3 regions of the Burkholderia sp. Bp9031 genome follow, and region 2 is predicted to be linked to each of the others. Evidence: predicted binding sites of a transcription regulator. Region 2 holds the regulator's gene; each other region holds the start of a gene.
The links. Region 2 encodes LexA, which represses DNA repair genes until DNA is damaged. Its sites were predicted from a motif close to ACTGTATNNNNATACAGT; they were not measured.
Positions count from the first base shown of each region.

Region 1 (8,022 bases), on a different contig from region 2:
TCTTGCCCGAGATCAGGTCGGCGAGTAGCTGGCCCGACCCGCACGACATCGTCCAGCCGAGCGTGCCGTGGCCGGTGTTCAGGAACAGGTTCGAGACCGGCGTGCGGCCGACGATCGGCGTGCCGTCCGGCGTCATGGGGCGCAGGCCCGTCCAGAAAGTCGCTTTCGACGTGTCGCCGCCGCCGGGGAACAGGTCGTTCACGCACATTTCGAGCGTTTCGCGGCGCGCGGCGCGCAGGTTTTTGTCGAAGCCGACGATCTCGGCCATACCGCCGACGCGGATGCGCTGGTCGAAACGTGTGATCGCGATCTTGTAGGTTTCGTCGAGCACCGTCGATACGGGGGCAGCCGTCTCGTTGACGATCGGCGCGGTGATCGAATAGCCCTTGAGCGGATAGACCGGAATCTTCATCAGGTTCGAGATGAAGCTGGTCGAGTACGAGCCGAGCGCGACGACATACGCATCCGCGCGCACCGTCTCGCTGCCGCACTGCACGCCGGCGATCTTGCCGCCGGCGATCGCGAGCGCGTCGATCGGCGTGTTGTAGCGGAACTTCACGCCGAGCGATTCCGCGAGCGCCGCGAGGCGCGTCGTGAACAGCTGGCAGTCGCCCGTTTCGTCGCCCGGCAGGCGCAAGCCGCCCGTCAGCTTGTGCGACACGGCCGCGAGTGCGGGTTCGGCATTCTTCAGCTCGGCCGGCGACAGCAGTTCGAACGGCACGTTTGCTTCCTGCAGCACCGCGATGTCCTTGGCCGCGCCATCGAGTTGCTGTTGCGTGCGGAACAGCTGCAGCGTGCCGCCCGTGCGTCCTTCGTACTGGATGCCGGTATCGGCGCGTAGCGCCTGCAGGCAATCGCGGCTGTATTCGGCGAGGCGGACCATGCGGCCCTTGTTGACTGCATAACGCTCGGCCGTGCAGTTGCGCAGCATCTGCCACATCCACTGGAGCTGGAAGCGCGTGCCGTCGAGGCGGATCGCGAGCGGCGCGTGCTTTTCGAACATCCACTTGACGGCCTTCAGCGGCACGCCGGGCGCGGCCCACGGCGCGGCATAGCCGGGCGAGATCTGGCCCGCGTTCGCGAAGCTCGTCTCGAGCGCCGGACCGGCTTCCCGGTCGATCACCGTGACTTCATGACCGGCGCGCGCGAGGTAATACGCGCTTGCCACGCCCACCACACCGCTGCCCAGAATGACGACTCGCATAGCTGCTCCAGATGGAAGGAATCAGGTCGAGGCCGGGCGCACGTGCGTCTCCGTGTAACCTCTAGCTGATCTAGTTTTTTGAGCTATGGTATTGTCGAATGTGTAGGTTTTGTTATCGTATTTTTCAGGTTTTCAGCATAAACCAATGAGAACGCAACGCCAGCCAGTACGCTCGCTCGACAAGCTCGACCGGCGCATCCTCAAACTGCTTCAGGACGACGGCCGGATGGCGATGAAGGACCTCGCGGAACAGGTTGGACTGACCGTGACGCCGTGCATCGAACGCGTGCGGCGCATGGAGCGCGACGGCGTCATTACCGGCTATCACGCTCGCGTCGATCCGGGCCAGCTCGGCGCGGCGCTGCTGGTGTTCGTCGAAATCACGCTCGGCCACAAGGGCGGCAACATGTTCGAGCAGTTCCGTCGCGAAGTGATGAAGATCGACGAGGTGCTCGAATGCCATCTCGTGTCCGGCGACTTCGACTATCTGATCAAGGCGCGGATCGGTGAGATGGCCGACTATCGCAAGCTGCTCGGTGACATCCTGCTGCAACTGCCCGGCGCGGTGCAGTCGAAGAGCTATGTCGTGATGGAGGAAATCAAGGAGACGCTGACGATCTCGGTCGGCGAATGACCGCTGCGGCAGGGCCGTTGCCGGGCCTGCTGTCGGACCCCTTATCTCGCCCTTGGCATGCTGCACCTAATACTGTATAAATATACAGTATTAGGTGCAGGTGAATGGGTGAGCGCATGGACGGTCGGTCCGACAACGAATTTCCGATAGCGCCGCCAGCGCCCCGCAAGGGGCGCGGTGCGGTCGACAACCTCCAGGGGCGGTACGAAACGGCGCTGCGCGAAGCGGTCGACGACGGCTGGACGCACGAATCGGACGACGCGGATTTGCCCGCTCCGCTGCGCACGCAGGTGTTTGAGGAGCGCGCAAAGAGCATCCTGACGCACAACCGGTCACCGGACATTCCGTTCAGCGTGTCGCTCAATCCGTATCGTGGTTGCGAGCACGGCTGCATCTACTGCTTTGCACGGCCGACCCACAGCTATCTCGGCCTGTCGCCGGGGCTCGATTTCGAGAGCCGCATTTATGCGAAGGTCAACGCGGCCGAACTGCTCGAGCGCGAGATTTCGCGCAAGCGTTACGTGCCGGAACCGATCGCGCTTGGCGTCAACACCGACGCATACCAGCCGGTCGAGCGCGACTTGCGCATCACGCGCAGCGTGATCCAGGTGATGCACGATCACGGGCTGCCGTTCGCCGCGATCACGAAATCGTCGCTGATCGAGCGCGATCTCGACCTGCTTGCCCCGATGGCGGAGCGGGGGCAGGTGATGGCCGCGGTCACGATCACGACGCTCGACGCCGATCTCGCGCGCACGCTCGAGCCGCGTGCGGCGACGCCGGCGCGCCGGCTGCGTACGATCCGCGCGCTGCGCGACGCGGGCGTGCCGGTGGGTGTCAGCATCGCACCGATGATCCCGTTCGTCACCGAGCCGGATATGGAACGCGTGCTGGAGGCCTGCGCGGAAGCCGGTGCGACGCATGCGAGCTACATCATCCTGCGGCTGCCTTGGGAAGTCGCGCCACTGTTCAAGAACTGGCTCTCCGCGCATTTTCCCGATCGCGCGGAGCGCGTGATGAATCGCGTGCGCGACATGCGCGGCGGAAAGGATTACGACTCGGATTTCTCGAAACGGATGAAGGGCGAGGGTATCTGGGCCGACCTGTTGCGGCAGCGTTTCCGGCAGGCCGTGAAGCGCCTCGGGTTGAACGAGCGTGCGAACGGCATTCTGGATCTGTCGCAGTTTCGCGGCGCGCCGGCGGCCGGGGCGGCCACTCGGCGCATGGTAGGGGGCGCAACCGGCGTGAAACCGCGTGACGACATGCAGTTGAGCCTGTTCTGATCGGGGCGCGTCGGCGCTTACTGCGAAATCTGCTTCGCCGCTTCGACTTGCGATTCGAAATACGTCTGGAACGACAGCGCGAGCGCGGTCATCAGCAGGAATGCACCAATCAGCAGCGAGAAGATCACGATGAAGATCACTGTCCAGCCCGACCGGCTGTGCTTGCCCGTATCGGCATTGAATTGAGCGTCCCATTTCTCGTCGGGGCGCAGGCCGTAGACGAGCGCGGCGAGGAACGCAGCCAGCAGCGAGATCGCGCCCGGCACGGCGAGCCACCATCCGAGGCCGGCGCTGCGCTGGGTCGCGGCGAGCAGCATGAAACCCGGAATCCCGACGATCGTCGCGAGCAAGTGCGCCCAGCCGTACACGTCGCGAAAGCCGTACAGGTAGAAGCGGTGCGCGCCGAGCGAACCGAACAGGAGCGCGAGGGCGGCGGTGAGCGTCTTGGAGCGGAAGCGGCGGAACGGTGCGGTGCTGCTGGACATGGGTGGCGGCGGGTTATCGTTGGCATGGGCGGCCGGCAGGCCGGCGCGGGGCGCTCGGCCCGGCACGCATTCTACGATGCCCGGTCGGGCCTGGTCACCCCTCGCCTGCGTCAAGGTGCCGCATAGGTGACGCGGTAGATGGCGCCTGCATGGTCGTCGCTGACGAGCAGCGAGCCGTCCGGCAGCGGCAGCACGTCGGCCGGGCGTCCCCACACGGTGCCGTCCGCGCGCAGCCAGCCCGTGATGAATGGTGTCTGGCGTGAGTGGCTGCCGTCGGCTGACACGACCGCGCGCATCACGCGGTAACCGACCTTCGAGCTGCGATTCCACGAGCCGTGTTCGGCAATGAAGATGTTGTTGCGAAACGACGCAGGAAACATCGGTCCCGTATAGAAGCGCATGCCGAGTGCCGCGACGTGCGCACCGAGCTTCAGCACGGGCGGCACATAGCGGCGGCACACGTTGGCGCTCCCGAATTCGGGGTCGGGCGTGTCGCCGCCATGACAGTAGGGAAAGCCGAAGTCGAGCCCCGCGCGTGGCGCGCGGTTGAGCTTGTCGTCGGGCACGTCGTCGCCCATCAGATCGCGCCCGTTGTCGGTGAACCACAATTCACCCGAATCGGGGTGCCATGCGAAGCCGACGGTATTGCGCACGCCGCGGGCAAATACTTCGCGACCGCTGCCGTCGGCGTTCATGCGTGCGATGATCGCGTAGCGGCTACGATCGGCGAGGCACACGTTGCACGGCGCGCCGGTTGGAACGTAGAGTTTGCCGTCGGGGCCGAACGCAATGAATTTCCACCCGTGATGATGTTCGGCCGGCAGTGCGTCCGTCACGACTGCCGGGGTGGGCGGCCTGGCGAGCCGGTCGTCGATGTGGTCGAGGCGCAGGATGCGCGACACGGCTGAGATATAGAGCGCGCCGTCGCGATACGCGACACCGACGGGCATGTCGAGCCCCGATGCGATCACGTACCGGGCCGTGATCCGGCCCTCCTGCATCACGAATGCATGCACGCGGCCTTCCCGCGAGCCGACATATAGAATGCCGCGCGGCGACCACGCCATTTCGCGGGCGGTCGGCACGGCGTCGGTCAGCACGTCGACGCGGAAGCCGGGCGGCACGACGAGTTCGCCCACCGGCGGTGCGGCGCAAGCCGCGGTGGCTGCGAGGCAGGTGACGAGGCCGGCCAGCAAGCCCGCGAGGCGGTGCTGCGCGCGGCGCGCCGGGGTCACGCGAAATAGCGGCATGGCGGCGGGGAGCGTCGTGGACACGACGATTGTATGCCCGGCGGACAGGGCGCCTGCGGAATTTTTGCGCGTAAGTGTTTGTTGTGGCTTTGGTTTCCGGCTATAATCGCACGTTTCAGTAGTTTCGAACCCGGTTTTCCCGAAGGATTTCATATGGTTATCATCCGTCTGGCTCGCGGCGGCTCGAAGAAGCGCCCGTTCTACAACATCGTCGCTACCGATTCGCGCAACCGTCGTGACGGCCGCTTCATCGAGCGCGTCGGCTTCTACAACCCGGTTGCTACGAAGGGCGAATCGCTGCGTATCGCTCAAGATCGCCTGACGTATTGGCAAGGTGTTGGCGCACAACTGTCGCCGACCGTCCAGCGTCTCGTGAAAGAAGCGCAAAAGGCGCAGCCGGCTGCCTAACAATGGCGCGGTGTGCCGGTCGTGCCGGCTGCAAGGAGCATTGATGTCCGGTCACGATTCCGGTAACGCAAAGCGCGGGCGAGCGTCGTTTGGCGCATTCGTCCGCAAGCCGGTCGAGCGCGACGTTGTCGCGAGCGCCGGTGCGGCTGCCGAGCAGGGCAGTCTCGAAGCGGTGCAAGCCTGGCCTGACGATGCTGTCGAGGTCGGGGCGGTGGTCGACGCCTACGGCCTGAAGGGCTGGATCAAGGTGGCGACGCATGCCGACGCCGGTCGCGGCGGCGACGCGCTGCTCAAGGCGCGCCGCTGGTGGCTGGAACGGGGTGGGGAGCGGTTATCCGCCCGCATCCTGCAGTCGAAGACGCACAGTGACACTGTCGTCGCGCATGCCGCAGGTGTCAGCGACCGCGATGCCGCACTCGCTTTGCGCGGCTTTCGCGTGTTCGTGCGCCGGGAGGATTTCCCGGCATTGGACGCGGACGAATTCTATTGGGTCGACCTGATCGGCCTCGAGGTCGTCAACGAGCAATCGGTGGTGCTCGGGACGGTGAGCGGGATGATCGACAACGGCGTGCATTCGATCATGCGCGTCGAGTATCCGGTAGTCGGCAAGGATGGTCGGCCGGCCACCGACGAACGGCTGATTCCGTTCGTCGGCGTCTACGTCAAAACGGTGGATCAGGCGGCACGTCGCATCGTCGTCGACTGGGAAGCCGATTACTAATGAACCAGGTTACGGAGAGCGCGGTGCAGTTCGACGTCGTCACGCTCTTTCCCGAAATGTTCCGTGCGCTGACCGACTGGGGAATTACCAGTCGGGCTGTGAAGCAGGAGCGCTTTGGGTTGCGCACCTGGAACCCGCGTGATTTCACGACGGACAATTACCGCACGGTCGACGATCGTCCGTATGGTGGTGGTCCGGGCATGGTGATGCTGGCCAAGCCGCTCGAGGCCGCGATCGGCGCTGCGAAAGCAGCGCAGGCGGAGCAGGGCATCGCGAGCACGCGTGTGGTGATGATGTCGCCGCAGGGTGCGCCGTTCACGCACGAACGTGCGGTGCGGATGGCGCAGGAACCCGGTTTCATCGTGCTGTGCGGCCGCTACGAAGCGATCGATCAGCGTTTGCTCGATCGTTGCGTCGACGAGGAAATCAGCCTCGGCGATTTCGTTCTGTCCGGTGGTGAACTGCCGGCGATGGCGATGATGGATGCCGTCGTGCGCCTGCTGCCCGGTGTGTTGAACGATGCGCAGTCGGCGGTGCAGGACAGCTTCGCCGACGGGCTGCTCGATTGTCCGCATTACACGCGCCCCGAGGAATACGAGGGGATGCGCGTACCGGACGTGCTGCTCGGCGGGCATCATGCCGAGATCGAACGGTGGCGACGCCAGGAAGCATTGAAGAATACGTTGCGGAAGCGGCCGGACCTGATCGTCCGGGCGCGCCGCGAGAAGTTGTTGAGCCGGGCCGACGAGGCGTGGCTTGCGAACCTCGCACGCGAAGCGAAGAGCGCCTCCTGAGGCGGCGTCGCGGGCGGGAAATGGCGGTGCCGTGCATGCGTGCGCGGTGCCTGATGTAAATCCATCCTCTATCGGGGCCAGGCCTGGAAGCAGGCGGGTGCAAACGCCGACAAGATGGCTTTAGGAGTCAGTGATGAATCTGATTGCAAAACTTGAGCAGGAAGAGATCGAGCGCGCGCTCGCCGGCAAGACGATCCCCGAATTCGCCCCGGGCGACACGGTGATCGTGAACGTGAACGTGGTTGAAGGTAACCGCAAGCGCGTTCAGGCGTACGAAGGCGTCGTGATCGCGATTCGCAACCGTGGCCTGAACTCGAACTTCATCGTCCGCAAGATCTCGTCGGGCGAAGGCGTCGAGCGTACGTTCCAGACCTACTCGCCGCTGCTGGCGAGCATCGTCGTGAAGCGTCGCGGTGATGTGCGTCGCGCGAAGCTGTACTACCTGCGCGAGCGTTCGGGCAAGTCGGCTCGAATCAAGGAAAAGCTGGTGTCGAAGGATCGCGCCGCAGCAGCTTCCCAAGAGTAAGAGCTGTAAGGAAAAAGCACCCTCCCGGGTGCTTTTTTCATTCTGGCGCGACAATATGCTCGATACGTCACGAACCCGAGAGCCCCTTGAATCGCCGCCCCATCATTGATCCCGAAGTGCTGCCCGTCGAAGGCACTGGCGCCGGCCTGCCGTCCATCGATGCCCGCCTGATGACGCCGCCCGGGCTGCGCGAGCGTTTCGCGCGCACGCTCGACTGGAGCGTCGAGCCCGGCGAGGCGAGGCTGCAGGAGGGCGTCGATCCGCGCAGCGCCGCTGTCCTCGTGCCGCTCGTCGTGCGCGAGAGCGGCCTCACCGTGCTGCTGACCCAGCGCGCCGATCACCTGAACGACCACGCCGGGCAGATCAGCTTCCCCGGCGGCCGCCGCGAGCCGTTCGATCGCGATACGACCGCAACCGCGCTGCGCGAGGCGAAGGAAGAAATCGGGCTGGCCGCCGAACGGGTGGAGATTCTCGGCGCGCTGCCCGACTACCTGACGGGTACCGGCTTCTGCGTGGCGCCCGTCGTGGGGCTCGTGCATCCGCCGTTCACCGTGCAGGCCGACACGTTCGAAGTCGCCGAGATTTTCGAAGTGCCGCTCGCGTTCCTGATGAGTCCCGCGAACCACCAGGTGCGCGTGTTCCGCTGGGAAGGCGGCGAGCGTCGTTTTTTTGCGATGCCCTATCCGAATGGCGAATCGGCCGGGCGTTACTTCATCT
Region 1 is NZ_QTPW01000028.1:89,261-97,282, reverse strand. It holds gene DIE15_RS28520 (D-amino acid dehydrogenase) at 1-1,204, opposite strand, end outside; gene DIE15_RS28515 (Lrp/AsnC ligand binding domain-containing protein) at 1,350-1,838, shown strand; gene DIE15_RS28510 (PA0069 family radical SAM protein) at 1,943-3,121, shown strand; gene DIE15_RS28505 (NINE protein) at 3,139-3,606, opposite strand; gene DIE15_RS28500 (sorbosone dehydrogenase family protein) at 3,717-4,856, opposite strand; gene rpsP (30S ribosomal protein S16) at 5,010-5,264, shown strand; gene rimM (ribosome maturation factor RimM) at 5,308-5,985, shown strand; gene trmD (tRNA (guanosine(37)-N1)-methyltransferase TrmD) at 5,985-6,779, shown strand; gene rplS (50S ribosomal protein L19) at 6,913-7,305, shown strand; gene DIE15_RS28475 (CoA pyrophosphatase) at 7,392-8,022, shown strand, end outside.
Region 1: the regulator LexA is predicted to act here: its motif matches at 1,910-1,927, upstream of DIE15_RS28510 (PA0069 family radical SAM protein).

Region 2 (8,022 bases):
TCGCGGGGCCCGCGAAATCGGCGTCGACCGCGATCGGCGCCGCCGCCCCCTCGGCGACGAAGCCGCGCCCGGCGACCGTGCCCGGCAGCCGGTTCGCCGCACCGAGAAACTCGTAGACGAACGCGCTTTGCGGATGATCGTAGACGTCCTGCGGGCTGCCGGCCTGCTCCACGCGGCCGCGGTTCAGCACGACGATCCGGTCGGCCACTTCCAGCGCCTCTTCCTGGTCGTGCGTGACGAAGATCGTCGAGATGTGCAGGTCGTCGTGCAGGCGCCGCAGCCAGCCGCGCAGTTCCTTGCGCACCTTCGCGTCGAGCGCGCCGAACGGCTCGTCGAGCAGCAGCACCTTCGGCTCGACCGCGAGCGCGCGGGCCAGCGCGATCCGCTGGCGCTGGCCGCCCGACAGCTCGGACGGATAACGCTGCGCGAGCCAGTCGAGCTGCACGAGCTTCAGCAGTTCGTGCACCTTCTCGCGGATCACGGCTTCCGACGGCCGCTCGCGGCGCGGCTTCACGCGCAGCCCGAACGCGACGTTCTCGAATACGGTCATGTGACGAAACAGCGCGTAATGCTGGAACACGAAACCGACCTGGCGATCGCGCGCGCCGACCGACGCGACGTCGAGCCCCTGCAGCACGACCTGTCCGGCGTCCGCGTGCTCGAGGCCCGCGATCACACGCAGCAGCGTGGTCTTGCCGCAGCCGGACGGCCCGAGCAGGGCGACGAGCTCGCCCGGCGGGAAGTCGAGCGACACGTTGTCGAGGGCGGTGAAATCGCCGAAGCGCTTCTGAAGGTGACGGACGGTGATACCCATTCTGGTTGCCTCTTTACGATTTCGACGAAATGGCGGCGACGGGGCCGGCATGAGCGGGAACGTCATCGCGTGCACCGGCCAGTTCGGCGGCCAGATGACGCTCGGCGAGCAGCTTCAGCCCGAGCGTGACGAGCGCGAGCAGCGCCAGCACCGATGCCACCGCGAACGCTGCCGCGAAGTTGTATTCGTTGTACAGAATCTCGACGTGCAGCGGCATCGTGTCGGTCACGCCGCGAATGTGGCCGGACACGACCGACACCGCACCGAACTCGCCCATCGCGCGCGCGTTGCACAGGATCACGCCGTACAGCAGGCCCCATTTCACGTTCGGCAGCGTCACGCGCCGGAAGATCTGCCAGCCCGACGCGCCCAGCACGCGCGCGGCCTCTTCCTCGTCGGTGCCCTGCGCCTGCATCAGCGGGATCAACTCGCGCGCCACGAACGGGAACGTGACGAAGATCGTCGCGAGCACGATGCCCGGCACCGCGAAGATGATCTGCACGTCATGGTCCTGCAGCCACGGCCCGAGCCAGCCCTGCGCGCCGAACAGCAGCACGTAGACGAGGCCCGAGATCACCGGCGACACGGAGAACGGCAGGTCGATCAGCGTGGTCAGCAATGCCTTGCCGCGGAATTCGAACTTCGCGATCGCCCACGACGCGCACACGCCGAACACGAGATTCAGCGGCACCGCGATCACGGCGACGGTCAGCGTCAGCTTGATCGCCGACCAGGCGTCGGGATCGGCGAGCGATTCGAGATAGAAGCCAACGCCCTTGCGCAGCGCCTCGAAGAACACCGCGGCGAGCGGCACGACGAGGAAGAACGCGAGGAACGCCAGCGCGACGCCGATCAGCAGCCAGCGCACGGCGCGCGGCTCGCTGACGGGGTCGAGCCGTTTCGCGGCGCTCACGCGCGCGGCGGACGGATTGTTCAGCACGGCACTGGACTCCTGGCTCATTGCTGGCCTCCTGCTGCCGAGGTGACGGTGACGGTCGACGGCGCGGGGCCGCTCGCCCCCTTGCCCGTCCGGCGCTGCAGATGCCACTGCAGCGTGTTGATCAGGAGCAGCATCAGGAACGACACGACCAGCATCACGACCGCCAGCGCGGTTGCGCCCGCATAGTCGTACTGCTCGAGCTTCGTGATGATCAGCAGCGACGTGATTTCGGATTTCATCGGCACGTTGCCGGCAATGAAGATCACCGACCCGTACTCGCCGAGCGCGCGCGCGAACGCCAGCGCGAAGCCGGTGAGCAGCGCCGGCAGCACGGCCGGCAGCACGACGCGGCGGAACGTCAGCCAGCGCGATGCGCCGAGGCACGCCGCGGCCTCCTCCTGCTCGCGCTCGAAATCCTCGAGCACGGGCTGCACGGTGCGCACGACGAACGGCAGCCCGATGAAGGTCAGCGCCACCAGCACGCCGGCCGGCGTAAACGCGATCTTGATGCCGAACGGCGCCAGATACTGGCCGACCCAGCCGTTGGTCGCATAGACGGCTGCAAGCGAGATGCCGGCGACCGACGTCGGTAGCGCGAACGGCAGGTCGACGATTGCGTCGACGATGCGCTTGAACGGAAACGTGTAGCGCACCAGCACCCACGCGACGAGAAAGCCGAACACGGCGTTGATCAAGGCGCCGCCGAGCGCGGCGGAGAACGTCAGCCGGTACGACGCGAGTACGCGCGGCGACGCGACGGCGGTGACGAACTGGTCCCACGACAGCGTCGCGGTCTTCAGGAACGTGGCGGCGAGCGGGATCAGCACCACGAGGCTCAAATAGGCCACCGTGATGCCGAGCGTCACGCCGAAACCGGGCAGCGCGCTCGGCTTGCGAAAGGTGTACGTCGTCATCGGATGCTCTTGCTGGGTCGTTGCTGCTCACGGGTCCGACGCAAACGCCGGCGCGAGGCGTCGCGCCCGCGGACCGTCGGGGATGCGGCGCGCTGTCGTGGCACGCCGCTGTCGTTATGGGTTGCTGCCTGGCGTTACTGCGGCTTGTAGATCGAGTCGAACACACCGCCGTCCGCGAAATGCGTCTTCTGCGCATTCGTCCAGCCGCCGAACGTGTCGTCGACCGTGTACAGCTTCAGCTTCGGGAACTGCTTCGTCAGGTTCGCCGGCACGTTCTTCGAACGCGGACGGTAGTCGTTGCGCGCCGCGATCTCCTGGCCCTGCGGGCTGTACAGGAAATTCAGGTAGGCCTCGGCCAGCTTGCGCGTGCCCTTCTTGTCGACCACCTTGTCGACCACGGCAACGGGCGGCTCGGCCAGGATGCTCACCGACGGCACGACGATCTCGAACTTGTCGGTGCCGAATTCCTTGACCGACAGGAACGCCTCGTTCTCCCACGCGATCAGCACGTCGCCGATCCCGCGCTGCACGAAGCTCGTCGTCGCACCGCGCGCGCCCGAGTCGAGCACGCCCGCATTCTTGTAGAGCTTCGTCACGAATTCCTTCGCGGTCTGCTCGTTGCCACCCGGCTTGTGGACGGCGTACGCCCATGCGGCCAGGTAGTTCCAGCGCGCGCCGCCCGAGGTCTTCGGGTTCGGCGTGACGATCGAGATGCCCGGCTTCGTCAGGTCGTCCCAGTCCTTGATCCCTTTCGGGTTGCCCTTGCGCACCAGGAACACGATCGTCGACGTGTACGGCGACGCGTTGTCCGGCAAGCGCTTCTGCCAGTCCTTGTTGACGAGCCCCTTGTTGGCGAGCGCGTCGATGTCGTAGGCCAGCGCGAGCGTCACGACGTCGGCCTGCAGGCCGTCGAGCACCGAGCGCGCCTGCGCGCCCGAGCCACCGTGCGACTGCTTGAAGTTGACCGTCTCGCCCGTCTTCGCCTTCCACTCCTTGCCGAACGCCTGGTTGAAGTCCTGGTACAGCTCGCGCGTCGGGTCGTAGGACACGTTCAGGAACGTCGTATCGGCCTGGGCATGTGTCGCGACGCCCAGCGCCGCCGCCGCGCCCAGCGCGAGTGTTGCGATCAGGCGGCCCGCTCCGCCCGCCAGCCCCGTATTGCGCTTCGCCATCCTTGGTTCTCCAGTGTTGTCGGTATTGCGATGTCGGGCCAGTCTAGCGAACGGGTTACATGATTAAAAATAATCGTTCTTCATTTTTTAATACTCAAAAGTGCTAACGCAGACGGGACGGACGGTTGCGGCAGACGAACCGGCGTCCGGACATCGCGAAATCGCGCCGGAACCGGCGCGATCGCGTCGAACCTCAAGTAACACTTGAAATTCGCGAAGTACTGTATAAAAATACAGCTCACTGTCTATCCATACAGTTCAGCCATGACCAAACTCACCGCCCGTCAACAGCAAGTGTTCGACTTGATCCGCCGCGCGATCGAGCGCTCCGGTTTCCCGCCCACGCGTGCCGAGATCGCGGCCGAGCTGGGTTTCAGCTCGCCGAATGCGGCCGAGGAGCATCTCCGTGCGCTGGCGCGCAAGGGCGTGATCGAGCTGGCCGCCGGCGCGTCGCGCGGCATCCGCCTGCTCGGCATCGACGATGCGCCGCACCAGTTCACGCTGCCGCACGCCGGCCTGATGCAACTGTCGCTGCCGCTCGTCGGCCGGGTCGCGGCCGGTAGCCCGATCCTCGCGCAGGAGCATATCTCGCAGCATTACGCGTGCGATCCCGCGCTGTTCACGAGCAAGCCCGACTACCTGCTGAAGGTGCGCGGCCTGTCGATGCGCGACGCCGGCATTCTCGACGGCGACCTCCTCGCCGTGCAGAAGCGCACGGAAGCGAAGGACGGCCAGATCATCGTCGCGCGTCTCGGCGACGACGTCACGGTCAAGCGCCTGATGCGCCGGCCCGGCGGCCTCGAGCTGATCGCGGAGAACCCGGATTACGAAAACATCTTCGTCAAGGCCGGCAGCGCGGAATTCGCGCTGGAAGGCATCGCCGTCGGGCTGATCCGCTCGGGCGAACTCTGACAATCGGTCTCGCTGAGGAGAACATCATGGAACGCCTTTCCCGTTTGCTGCCTTTCCGTCAATTCGGTCGCCTGCGTCACCTGCGCGGCCGCACGCCCTGCGCACCGCTGTCCGCCGCGGCGCCCGTGGTGAGCCAAGAAGTCGCAGTTGAACGGCAGGCGTCGCTGCTGCCGTCAGCGCTCCCCGCATTCGCGCGGGTCTCGCTGAACGCCGGCCTGAATCACGCGGAACCGGCGCGCCGTGCACCCGTGCGCGTCTATCACGGTCGATCGCGGCTCATCATGGTCGGGACGATCGATGCCGTGTGCCGGATGATCGATCGCTGCATCGACGAGGAACGATCGGCCACGCACGGCGGTCTCTGATTGCGGAACCTGTCCGCACCGGAGGCATCGTGACTGGATCTTCGGGCCGCGCCAGGCGGCTCAAGCCCCTGCTGATCGTCGTGCTGGCCGTCGCCGCCCTGGTGGCGATCGGCTATGCATACGCGTCGCCGTACGTCGCGCTCAGTCGCCTGAAATCGGCGATCGACGCGCGCGATGGGCAGGCGGTCAGCGAATATGTCGATTTTCCGTCGCTGCGCATCAGCCTGAAGCAGCAGGTCACGGACGAGTTGATGCGCCGGATCGACGCGGTCAAGAAGGACAATCCGCTCGCGGTGATTGGCGCGCTGATCGGATCTGCATTGATCGGCCCGCTGGTCGATGCCTATGCGACACCGGAAGGTGTGGCGGCGCTGATGAGCGGCATCCCGCCGCGCGGTAATCCGGGCGAGCGGCCACCCGAATGGTCGGGTCCGCCGTCAGGCGGTGCGCCCGGAAACGCACCGGCCGTGCCGCCGGCCAATCCGGCGAGCGCACCCGTACCGGGCAGCAGTCCCACCGCCTCGGCTGCGCCTGCACCCGCGCCAGCGCCAGCGAGCCCAAGCGATGCGGGTCATCCGCAGCAAACGAGTGCCGGCTACAGGAATATCGATGAATTCGTCGTGACCTACCAGCGCAGTGCCGACGGCACACGCTATGCGGCGATCTTCCACCGCTTCGGCCTGTTCTCGTGGAAACTGTCCGCGATCGACCTGCACGCGTAAGCGGTCGCGATCGGACCAGGCGCCGCTGATGCGGCACGGCACGCGACCGGCCTGAATCGCAGGACAATCCGGCCGGTCACGCGATTACTGCGTCACTTGCCGTTCGCGGTGGCCGCTTCGCGTTCGCGCGCGATCTCGGCCTTTTGCTCTTCGGCCGACGAGCATGCGACCAGAATGCTGCAGCTCACGCGATCGAGCAGTTGCGTGTTGCCCGACCCCATCCACCATCTCGACAACCCGCTGCGGCACCGATGGCCGACGACGACGAGGTCGGCCTTCAACTCCGTCGCGAGATTCGCGATTTCGTCGATCGGATAGCCGAACGCGAAATGGCCTTCCGCCTGGACGCCACGCTCGCGCAGCCAGTTCACGCCTTCCTGCAGGATCTCGCGCGCGGTTTCCTCGAAGCGGCCGCACGCGACGTCGGTCAGCAACCCTGCGCTTTGCGCGATGCTCGAGCGCATGTCGACCACCGACAGCAAATGCGTTTCCGCCTTCAGGTCCAGCGCGAGATTGGCACCGCACCGCAATGCCTTGCGTCCTTCGAGCGTGCCGTCGTAGCACAGCAGAATCTTGTTGTAGCTAGCCATGAAACCTCCCTATCGCGACTACGTGCCCTATGCACTCATCATGGTGCGCCGCAATTCCGGACGCAAGGGATGGAAAACGCTGATTCGCCACGCGGGGCGCGTCGGCGATGATGCGGTGCACGATCCGTGCGCGCATGCACCGTGCCGCACGGGCATGCCCTGAAGAGACGCAGCCGATGCACTAGAATGGCCCGTTCGTGCCGTCGGTGTGCGTTCGCCCCGATCATGCCCATGTGACACGCCTGCGCCCGATCCGTTCGCACGCCGCATGCCCATCCGGCCGGCTGTGAAACACGCCCGCGCCCGCTTACAACGACAACCTGCCCATGTCCGTTGCACCGATCGATTTCCGGAACGTCGAAAAGCGCTACGGCGACAAGCTCGTCGTCAACGACCTGTCGTTCCACGTGCAGGCCGGCGAATGCTACGGACTGCTCGGGCCGAACGGCGCCGGCAAGACCACGACGCTGAAGATGCTGCTCGGTCTCGTGTATCCCGATGCCGGCGCCATTTCACTGTGCGGCGAACCGGTTCCGTCGCGCGCGCGGCATGCGCGCCAGCGCGTCGGTGTCGTCCCGCAGTTCGACAACCTCGATCCCGACTTCACGGTCCGCGAAAACCTGCTCGTGTTCAGCCGCTATTTCGGGATGTCCGCGCAGGCTGCACGTGCGCTCGTGCAGCCGTTGCTCGAGTTCGCGAAGCTGGAAAACAAGGCCGATGCGAAGGTCGGCGAGCTGTCGGGCGGAATGAAGCGGCGTCTGACGCTTGCCCGCGCGCTCGTCAACGATCCCGACGTACTGGTGCTCGACGAGCCGACGACGGGCCTCGATCCGCAGGCGCGGCACCTGATGTGGGAGCGGTTGCGCTCGCTGCTCGCGCGCGGCAAGACGATCCTGATCACCACGCATTTCATGGAGGAAGCCGAGCGCCTGTGCGACCGGCTGTGCGTGATCGAGGAAGGCCGCAAGATAGCAGAAGGCGCGCCGCATGCGCTGATCGAATCGGAGATCGGCTGCGACGTGATCGAGATCTACGGGCCCGACCCGGTCACGCTGCGCGACGAGTTGGCGCCGTTCGCGAAGCACACCGAGATCAGCGGCGAAACACTGTTCTGCTACGTGACCGATCCCGAGCCGCTCAGTGCACGACTCAAGGGTCGTTCAGGGTTGCGCTATCTGCATCGTCCGGCCAATCTGGAGGACGTGTTCCTGCGGCTCACGGGCCGCGAAATGCAGGACTGATCGATCATGGACGTACGCAACTATTCCGCCGCCGCGCCGTCCGCACCGCCACGCGAATCCCGCTTCGCGATCGCGCTGCCCGCGAATGCGACCAACTGGATCGCCGTATGGCGGCGCAACTATCTCGTGTGGCGCAAGCTCGCGCTCGCATCGCTGTTCGGCAACCTCGCCGATCCGATGATCTACCTGTTCGGGCTGGGGTTCGGGCTCGGCCTGATGCTCGGCCACGTCGACGGCGTGTCGTATATCGCGTTCCTCGCGGCCGGCACGGTCGGTTCGAGCGTGATGATGTCCGCGAGCTTCGAGTCGATGTATTCGGGCTTCTCGCGGATGCACGTGCAGCGCACCTGGG
Region 2 is NZ_QTPW01000005.1:246,986-255,007, forward strand. It holds gene DIE15_RS09375 (sulfate/molybdate ABC transporter ATP-binding protein) at 1-814, opposite strand, end outside; gene cysW (sulfate ABC transporter permease subunit CysW) at 828-1,775, opposite strand; gene cysT (sulfate ABC transporter permease subunit CysT) at 1,772-2,668, opposite strand; gene DIE15_RS09390 (sulfate ABC transporter substrate-binding protein) at 2,803-3,840, opposite strand; gene lexA (transcriptional repressor LexA) at 4,105-4,752, shown strand; gene DIE15_RS09400 (hypothetical protein) at 4,779-5,117, shown strand; gene DIE15_RS09405 (DUF2939 domain-containing protein) at 5,147-5,839, shown strand; gene DIE15_RS09410 (universal stress protein) at 5,932-6,429, opposite strand; gene DIE15_RS36950 (hypothetical protein) at 6,428-6,592, shown strand; gene nodI (nodulation factor ABC transporter ATP-binding protein NodI) at 6,756-7,670, shown strand; gene DIE15_RS09420 (ABC transporter permease) at 7,677-8,022, shown strand, end outside.

Region 3 (8,022 bases), on a different contig from region 2:
CGTAGATATGCTGAATGACCTCTTCCCGGCGCTGATGCTCGAAGTCGACGTCGATGTCGGGCGGCTCGCCGCGCTTCTCGCTGATGAAGCGCTCGAACAGCATCGTGCTCTGATCGGGATTGACCTCGGTGATGCCGAGGCAATAGCAGACGACCGAGTTCGCGGCCGAGCCGCGACCCTGACACAGGATGTTCCGGCTGCGTGCGTATTTGACGATGTCGTAGACGGTCAGGAAGAACGGCTCATAGCTCAGCTTCGCAATCAGGTCGAGTTCATGCTTGATCAGCCCCGCGACCTTTTCCGGAATACCCTGCGGATAACGCGCGGCCGCGCCTGCCCGGGTTTCCTGTTCCAGGTAGCTCGTCGGCGTGTGCCCCGCTGGCACGATTTCGTCCGGATACTCGTAGCGAAGCGTGTCGAGTTCGAAATCGCACGCGTCGAGAATCGCGCACGTCTGCGCGATCTCCTCCGCCGAAAACAGCTGCGCGATCCGGTTGCGCGCGCGCAGATGCTGTTCCGCATTCGGCGCGAGCGCATATCCGCACTCCGAAACCGGCATCCCGACGCGGATCGCCGTCATCACGTCCTGCAGCGGCTTGCAGGAACGCCGGTGCATCGTCACGTCGCCGAGCGCGACGATACGCACGCCGCGCCGCTCGCCGGCCGCGCGAATCTCGTCGCGCTGCGCGCCGTCGAGCGCGCGCTGCAATTGCACAAGCCCGAGCCGCGCGCGCTCGCCGAAGGTTGCACGAAACCATGCGACCTGCGCGTCGAGCACGTCCGCACGCACCGGATACGCGGGCACGAGAATCGCGAAGCAGTCGGGCATGCCGCGCAGGTGCGCGAACTCCGCAGGCGGCGCCGACAGCATCCGCGACGTCAACGTGTAAGTGCCCTTCGGCGCGGCCATCCGCCGCCACGAAATCAGCTCGGAAAGATTGCCGTAACCCTCCCGGTTCTGCACAAGCAGCACGAGCCCGAACGCGCCGGGGCCCGGATCGTGGCCCGGTGCGGCTTCATCCGGTGTAACTTCGAAATACGACCCGATGACGAGCGGCAGCCCTTGCGCCTTTGCCGCGACATGCATGCGCGGCGCGCCGGCCAGCGAGCATTCGTCGGTGATCGCGATCCCGCGATAGCCGAGCTTGGCCGCCCGCTCGACCAGTTCGTCCGCATGCGACGCGCCATGCAGGAACGAAAAGTTCGACCGGCAGAACAACTCCGCGTAATCGGGCAACCAACCGAGTTCCGCAACCATTGCCGTTCACCCGAACAAGCCGTGCAGGAACCAGTGCGGCTCGGCCTGGCTTCCCGAACGCTCCAGGAACACCCAGTAGCACGCACCGGCCTCGTCCTGGGCGACGTGGTAATCGCGTGCGGCCAGTTGCCCGTCGAACCACCCGGCTTCGATCCGCTCGGCCGACGACATCATCCTGAGCGGCGTATGGAACACCGGCCGGTTCTCGCGCATCAAGAGCGGCTGCGGCTCGGCCAGCAGCCACGCGGGACGCGGCGGCGCGGCCGGCAACCCGCAGGCCGGCTTGCCCGCCTGCGCATCGAGCGGCAGCCAGCGGTTCGCGGCTTCGGGCCGGTAATCGGCAACGGGCGCCGCGCGCAACACGTTCTCCGCGCCGAGCCGCGCAACCAGCAGTTCGAACAGCCGCGCGCGCGTCTCTTTCGTGCCGCCCGGCTCGGGAAAGAGATCGTCGGCCGGCGGCGCGACCGATTCGACGCGCGTGGCCTTCAGCCGCACCGCGATCACCGCGGCCGGCAACTCGACGCGCGCGAGCCGCTCGCCGAGCAGTCGCATGAAGTGCGCGTCGTCGCGCACGGGCGCGGCGAACGCGAGTTCGAGCGGCGTCGGCGGCACGGCCTGGCGGCCGCGCTCGTGCTCGAGATCGAACGTCATCGCGGCCAGCGACAGCTGCCGCGCGGCCAGCCACCCGCACAGCTGCACGACGAGCCGTCGCGCGGCGAACAGCACGGCTTCCGCGTATTCGACGCGCTCCGGCAATTCGAGCCGCACGTCGAACACGGGCGGCACCGCCATCCACGCGAGCGGCTCGACCGCATCGCCGTACGCGCGATCGAGCGCGGCGAGCAGCGCCGGACCGCAGCGGCGCTGCAGCCCCGCGCGCGGCAGGCCGCGCAGATCGGCGAGCGTGCGGCAGCCGAGGCCGTCGAACCAGCCCGCATACGGGCGGGCGTCGGGCAGCAGCACGCACGGCAGACGATCGAGCGCACGGACAAGCGAAGCCGGCCCGGCCACGCGGCGCCGGATGCGCGCACGCGCCGACGTGCGCGCGAGCAACCACGCGCCGCGCCCGGTCGGCGCGGCGGACAGGCGCGCCGCATAGCCGAGCGCCGCGAGCGTCGCGCGCACCTGGCGGCACAGCGACGGCAGGCCGCCGAACAGGCGCAGGCTCGGACCGACGTCGACGATCAGCGTCGCTTCGTCGTCGAGCGCGACGCACGGCGAGAAGCGCAGCAACGCGAGCGCAACCGCGCGCAGCGCATCGGCCTCGCGGGCGGGATCGCGTTCGACGAGCCGCGTGTCGGGTGCGAGCGTCAGCACGCCGCCGCGCTTCATGCCCGCGCGCACGCCCTGCCGACGCGCGGGCGCGTCGGCGATCAGCACGACACCCTGCTCGAGCACCGCGCAACCCGCGTCGCCGGCCTCGCCGTCAGACGGAGGCGCGACGCACACGTCGAGCGGCAGGCGCGGCAGATGGATGCCGAGCAAGACGCGCATAGCGGCTCTCCACGATGGGCGACGGCAAATCGAGCACGAGCGGCTCGCTGTGCGCGGGCCCGTGACGCTTGACGATGTCGAGCGACACGCCGCCCGGCACCGGATGCAGCGCGACGCGCAGCACGGCCGGCGACGGCTGCCGCGCTGCCGACAGCGGGCGCAGCATCACGAACAGCGTGTCGCCGGTGCGCGCGGCCGCGAGATGCAGGCGCCGCAGCGCATCGGGCCGTGCGTCCTGCCAGAGCAGCAGCGCACCGCAGCAGCCCGTCCGGAGCACCTGCTCGGCGGCCCACAATGCATCGGTGCGGCTGCCGGCACGCAGCCACAGCAGCGCGTCGGACGGCACGCCGAGACCGGCCAGCGCGGTCGCATGCGGCGACTGCGGCGGCGCGACGAGCGCGAGCGGACGCCGCACGCTGACGGTGCGCGCGAGCGCGGGCGCGAGCAGCCGCATCTCGCCGCAGCCCGGCTGAGCGGCCAGCAGTTCGACGAGCCCGCCGACCGGCCAGCCGCCGCCCGGCAGTTCGGCGGACAGCGGCGCGAAACCCGTGTCGATCGTGCGCGGACCGCCGCGCGCAAGCTGCGAGCCGCGCCAAAGGGACGGATGAAGGGATTCGGGAGAAATGGAGGATGCGAGCATGACGCCACCCACAACTGTATAGATGTACAGTATATGGCAATGCGCTCGCGTCGCACAGTGCTGGTACGAAGCCGGTATTTTCGTCAGGGGAAAACGAGGAGGAAGCCGGCGCGCCCGGCCGCCGCACCGCCGCGAAACGCGAGCGCTGCCCGGCCGGCTGCGGTCCGCGCCGGTATCGGCGCAACGCGTCAGCCGCACTTGCCGCTTTACGTTATGCTGTCCGCCGACCCAGTCCCCCCTCGGAGGGCACATGAAACGGGGAATCCGTGCGATCGCGTGCGCGGCCGTCGCGCTGGTGCTGCCGGGCGCGGCATTCGCGCTGACCGACGGCTATGCGCAGTATGACGACTGCATGCTCAACGCACTGCGCGAGAGCCGTAACGGCGCAGCGGCCCAACTGATTCAGCGCTCTTGCGACGCGCTGTACCGCAACAACGCGATGCTGCTGCCGCGCGAGCGGCGCTTTCACGAGTGCGTCGTGCAGTCGCTGCCGGGCGTGCGCGACAACTACGCGATCCAGCAGATCATGTCGATCTGCTCGCGGCGCGGCGAGATGTGAGGCGGCGCTGAACACCGCGCACCGCGCAGTTGCCTGCGGGCCGCGCCAATGAAAAAGGGCCTGCGCGATGCAGGCCCTTTCGTTTCAGCGGTCCGACCGGTGTGCGGCGTTCAGAACGACGCGACCATCGAGCCCTTGAACTGCTTCTTGATGAATTCCCTCACTTCCGTCGACTGGTACGCCTTGAGCAGCTTCTTCACCCACGGCTGATCCTTGTCCTTCGCGCGCACGGCGATCAGGTTCGCATACGGGCTCGTCAGCGATTCGAGCGCGATCGCGTCCTTGGTCGGCTGCAGGTTCGCGGCGAGCGCGTAGTTCGTGTTGATCACGGCTGCGTCGACGTCCGACAGCACGCGCGGCAGTTGCGCGGCGTCAAGCTCGGAGATCTTCAGCTTCTTCGGGTTCTCGGCGATGTCGAGCACCGTCGCGTTGTTGCCGCCCGTGCCGGCACCGGCCTTCAGCTTGATCACGCCTTGCGTCTGCAGCAGCAGCAGCGCGCGGTTCTCGTTCGACGGATCGTTCGGCACCGCGAGCTTCGCGCCTTGCGGCAGGTCCTTCAGCGCCTTGAACTTCTTCGAGTACACGCCCATCGGCGAGATGTAGGTCAGACCCGCGCTGACGATCTTGTAGCCGCGCTGCTTCACCTGGCTGTCGAGGTAGGGTTGATGCTGGAAGCTGTTCGCGTCGAGGTCGCCCGAATCGAGCGCGGCGTTCGGCTGCACGTAGTCGTTGAACTCGATGACCTTCACGTTCAGGCCTTCCTTCTCCTTCGCGACCTTCTGCACGACCTGCCACACTTCCGAATCCGGACCGGCGACCGTGCCGACCTTGATCACCTTGTCTTCAGCGTGCGCGCCCGCCGACAGCGTCAGCGCGGCACCGGTGGCCAGCACGGAAAATACCTTCAGGAGACTGCGACGCTTCATCTGTTTCTCGCTTTCTTGCTAACTGAAAATGGGGCGCGATACGGGTATGCCCGAACTCGCAGGAAGGGGCAAATGGTGTCACAGGATCGGCCGGAAGTGAAATACATCCCGCTCATATGGGTATGCACCGCGGCGGTGCTCGCGGAGCATGGGCGACTCGATGTCCGGCACGACACGCAACGGCAGCTGTGCTACAAAGACCGGCTGGCCGGCGTGCGACGCGCCGGCGACATTCCGGGGCCATCCATGTACGTCATCGACATCCACTACAACGCATCGCTCGAGCGCATCGACGATGCACTCGAACGCCACCGCGCGTATCTGCAGCCGCTGTTCGAGCGCGGCATCTTCATCGCGGCGGGGCCCAAGGTGCCGCGCGAAGGCGGCGTGATCCTCGCGGCCCGCATCGACCGCGGCGAACTGGACGCGATCCTCGAGACCGATCCGTTCGTGACCGAAGGGCTCGCGACGTATCGGGTGACCGAATTCAAGATCACGCGTGCCGCGCAGGGTTTCAACGTGCCGGCGCTGCCGTAACGCGCTCACGCACGAATGCGCGTGCGCAAGCACGCCGCCGCGCGAGGCGGCGAATGCCAATCGAGGAAAAGCAGGAAACATGCGTGACGGCGCGTCGCGGCCGTCACGCGTTTCGCCGGGCGAGCGCCCGGGCGATCATGCGGCGCGTGCCGCTCAGTCGACCAGCAGCTTCAGGTCATGGACCCACGGGCCGGGGCCCTGGCCGTCGCGCACGAACAGGCGCAGCTTGCCGTCGCGATCGAATACGTAGCTCGCGGCGGTGTGATCCATCGTGTAGCTGCCGGGCGCCTTGCCTTGCACCTTCGCGTAGTACACGCGGAAATCCTTCGTGACTTTCTTGAGCTGCGCTTCGTCGGCCGGCCGCAGGCCAATGAACGACGGATCGAATGCGGGCACGTACTGGCCGAGCAGCGCGGGCGTATCGCGCTCCGGATCGACGGTGACGAACAGCACCTGCACGCGCTTCGCGGCATCGGGGCCGAGCTGCTTGAGCGCCTCGGACAGTTCGGCCATCGTCGTCGGACACACGTCCGGACAGTGCGTATAGCCGAAGAACATCACGACAGCCTTGCCCTTGAAGTCGGCGAGCGTGCGCACCTTGCCGGTCGTATCGGGCAGCGAGAAATCGGTGCCGAACTGCGTGTTGCCGGTGATGTCGAGATTCTGGAATTTCGGCGCGTTGTCGCAGCCCGCGAGCAGCGCGGCTGCCGCGAATGCGCACGCGAGCATCCAGCCTTGGCGCGCGCGGCGCCCGAACCATGAATGGAGCATTGCGTTCAAACCGTGCGGTTACACGCCGAGCAGCGGGCGTGCATAGTGATCGACGAGCAGCGCGGCGAACAGCAGCGACAGGTAGACGATCGAGTAGCGGAAAGCCTTGCGGGCGAGGTCGTCCGAATATTCGCGGTAGATCTTCCACGCATACGCGAGGAACACCGCGCCGAGCAGCACCGCGCTCGTCAGGTAGACGGCGCCGCTCATCCCGGAGATGAACGGCATCAGCGTGACCGCGAACAGGATCACCGTGTACAGCAGGATGTGCAGCCGTGTGAATTTCTCGCCGTGCGTGACGGGCAGCATCGGCAGGCCCGCGTTTTCGTAGTCCTTGCGGCGATAGAGCGCGAGCACCCAGAAATGCGGCGGCGTCCACACGAAGATGATCAGCACGAGGATCCACGCGTCGCCAGGCACCGCGCCGGTGACCGCGGCCCAGCCGAGCGCCGGCGGCATCGCGCCCGACGCGCCGCCGATCACGATGTTCTGCGGCGTCATCGGCTTGAGCAGCAGCGTGTAGATCACCGCATAGCCGACGAACGTCGCGATCGTGAGCCACATCGTCAGCGGGTTCGTGAACGTATAGAGCGTCCACGCGCCGACGCTGCCGAGCACGGCCGAGAACAGCAGGATCTGCGGGGGCGTGATCTCGCCGCGCGCGGACGGACGCCATGCGGTACGGCGCATCATCGCGTCGATCTTCTGCTCGACGAGGCAGTTGATCGCGAACGCGGCGCCGGCCAGCAGCCAGATGCCGACCGTGCCGCCGATCAGCACATGCCACGGCACCATGCCCGGCGTCGCGAGAAACATGCCGATCACCGCGCAAAACACCGCGAGCTGCGTGACACGCGGCTTCGTCAGCGCCATGTACTGCGAAAACCGGCTACCGGGCGATTGGGAAAGGGTGCTTTGCATGGGGACGGTCACGCCGGGGCGGCGTCGCGCGCGGGCTGCACGACACGGCCGGGGCGGCTTGAAAGGATGCGAAAGTTTAACATGACGACGAGCAGCAGCAGGATCGCGGCGCCGCCGTTGTGCGCGACGGCGACCGGCAGCGGCCACTGCAGCACGATGTTGGTCAGGCCCGTCAGGAACTGCAGCAGGACCACCAGCAACACGCCGTTCGCGGGCCGCCGCAGCGACGCGAAGCGACGCATCTTCAGCGCGAACGCGGCCAGGTACGCGACGACGACGAACGCGAACGTGCGGTGGGTCCAGTGGATCGCGACCAGCGCATCCTGCGTGATCGCCTCGCCGTCCTTCGTCATCCCGAGCGCGCGCCACAGATGGAAGCCCTGGCTGAAGTTCATCGGCGGAATCCACTGACCGTTGCAGGTCGGGAAATCGGTACACGCGAGCACCGCGTAGTTGGTGCTCACCCAGCCGCCGAGCGCGATCTGCACGACCAGCAGCACCAGCGCGGCAAGCGCGGCCGCTCGGTAGCGGCCGGCCTCCGGGTCATGCGACGGCAGCGGCGTCTGCCGCGCCGCGAGCCAGCCGAGCGTGCCGAGCAGCATGAGGCCGAGCAACAGGTGGGTCGTGACGATCACCGGCTGCAGCTTCATCGTGACCGTCCACGCGCCGAACACGCCCTGCACGACGATCAGCAGCAAGAGGCTCGTCGGCCACCACGGCGACACGTGCAGCGGGCGGCGGCGCAGCCGCGCGGACCAGGCGATCACGACCTGCGCGATGATCAGCACGCCGATCGCCATCGCGAAATAGCGGTGGATCATCTCGATCCATGCCTTCGTCATGCTGACGGGGCCGGTTGGCATCGCCTGGTGCGCGGCCGTGATCGCGGCGTGCGCGATGAACGGCGACGACGTGC
Region 3 is NZ_QTPW01000016.1:56,556-64,577, forward strand. It holds gene DIE15_RS21010 (error-prone DNA polymerase) at 1-1,258, opposite strand, end outside; gene DIE15_RS21015 (DNA polymerase Y family protein) at 1,265-2,752, opposite strand; gene imuA (translesion DNA synthesis-associated protein ImuA) at 2,685-3,392, opposite strand; gene DIE15_RS21025 (VF_A0006 family four-cysteine protein) at 3,643-3,951, shown strand; gene DIE15_RS21030 (MetQ/NlpA family ABC transporter substrate-binding protein) at 4,062-4,877, opposite strand; gene DIE15_RS21035 (YciI family protein) at 5,124-5,414, shown strand; gene DIE15_RS21040 (SCO family protein) at 5,568-6,185, opposite strand; gene cyoE (heme o synthase) at 6,204-7,106, opposite strand; gene DIE15_RS21050 (heme A synthase) at 7,115-8,022, opposite strand, start outside.
Region 3: the regulator LexA is predicted to act here: its motif matches at 3,406-3,423, upstream of imuA (translesion DNA synthesis-associated protein ImuA).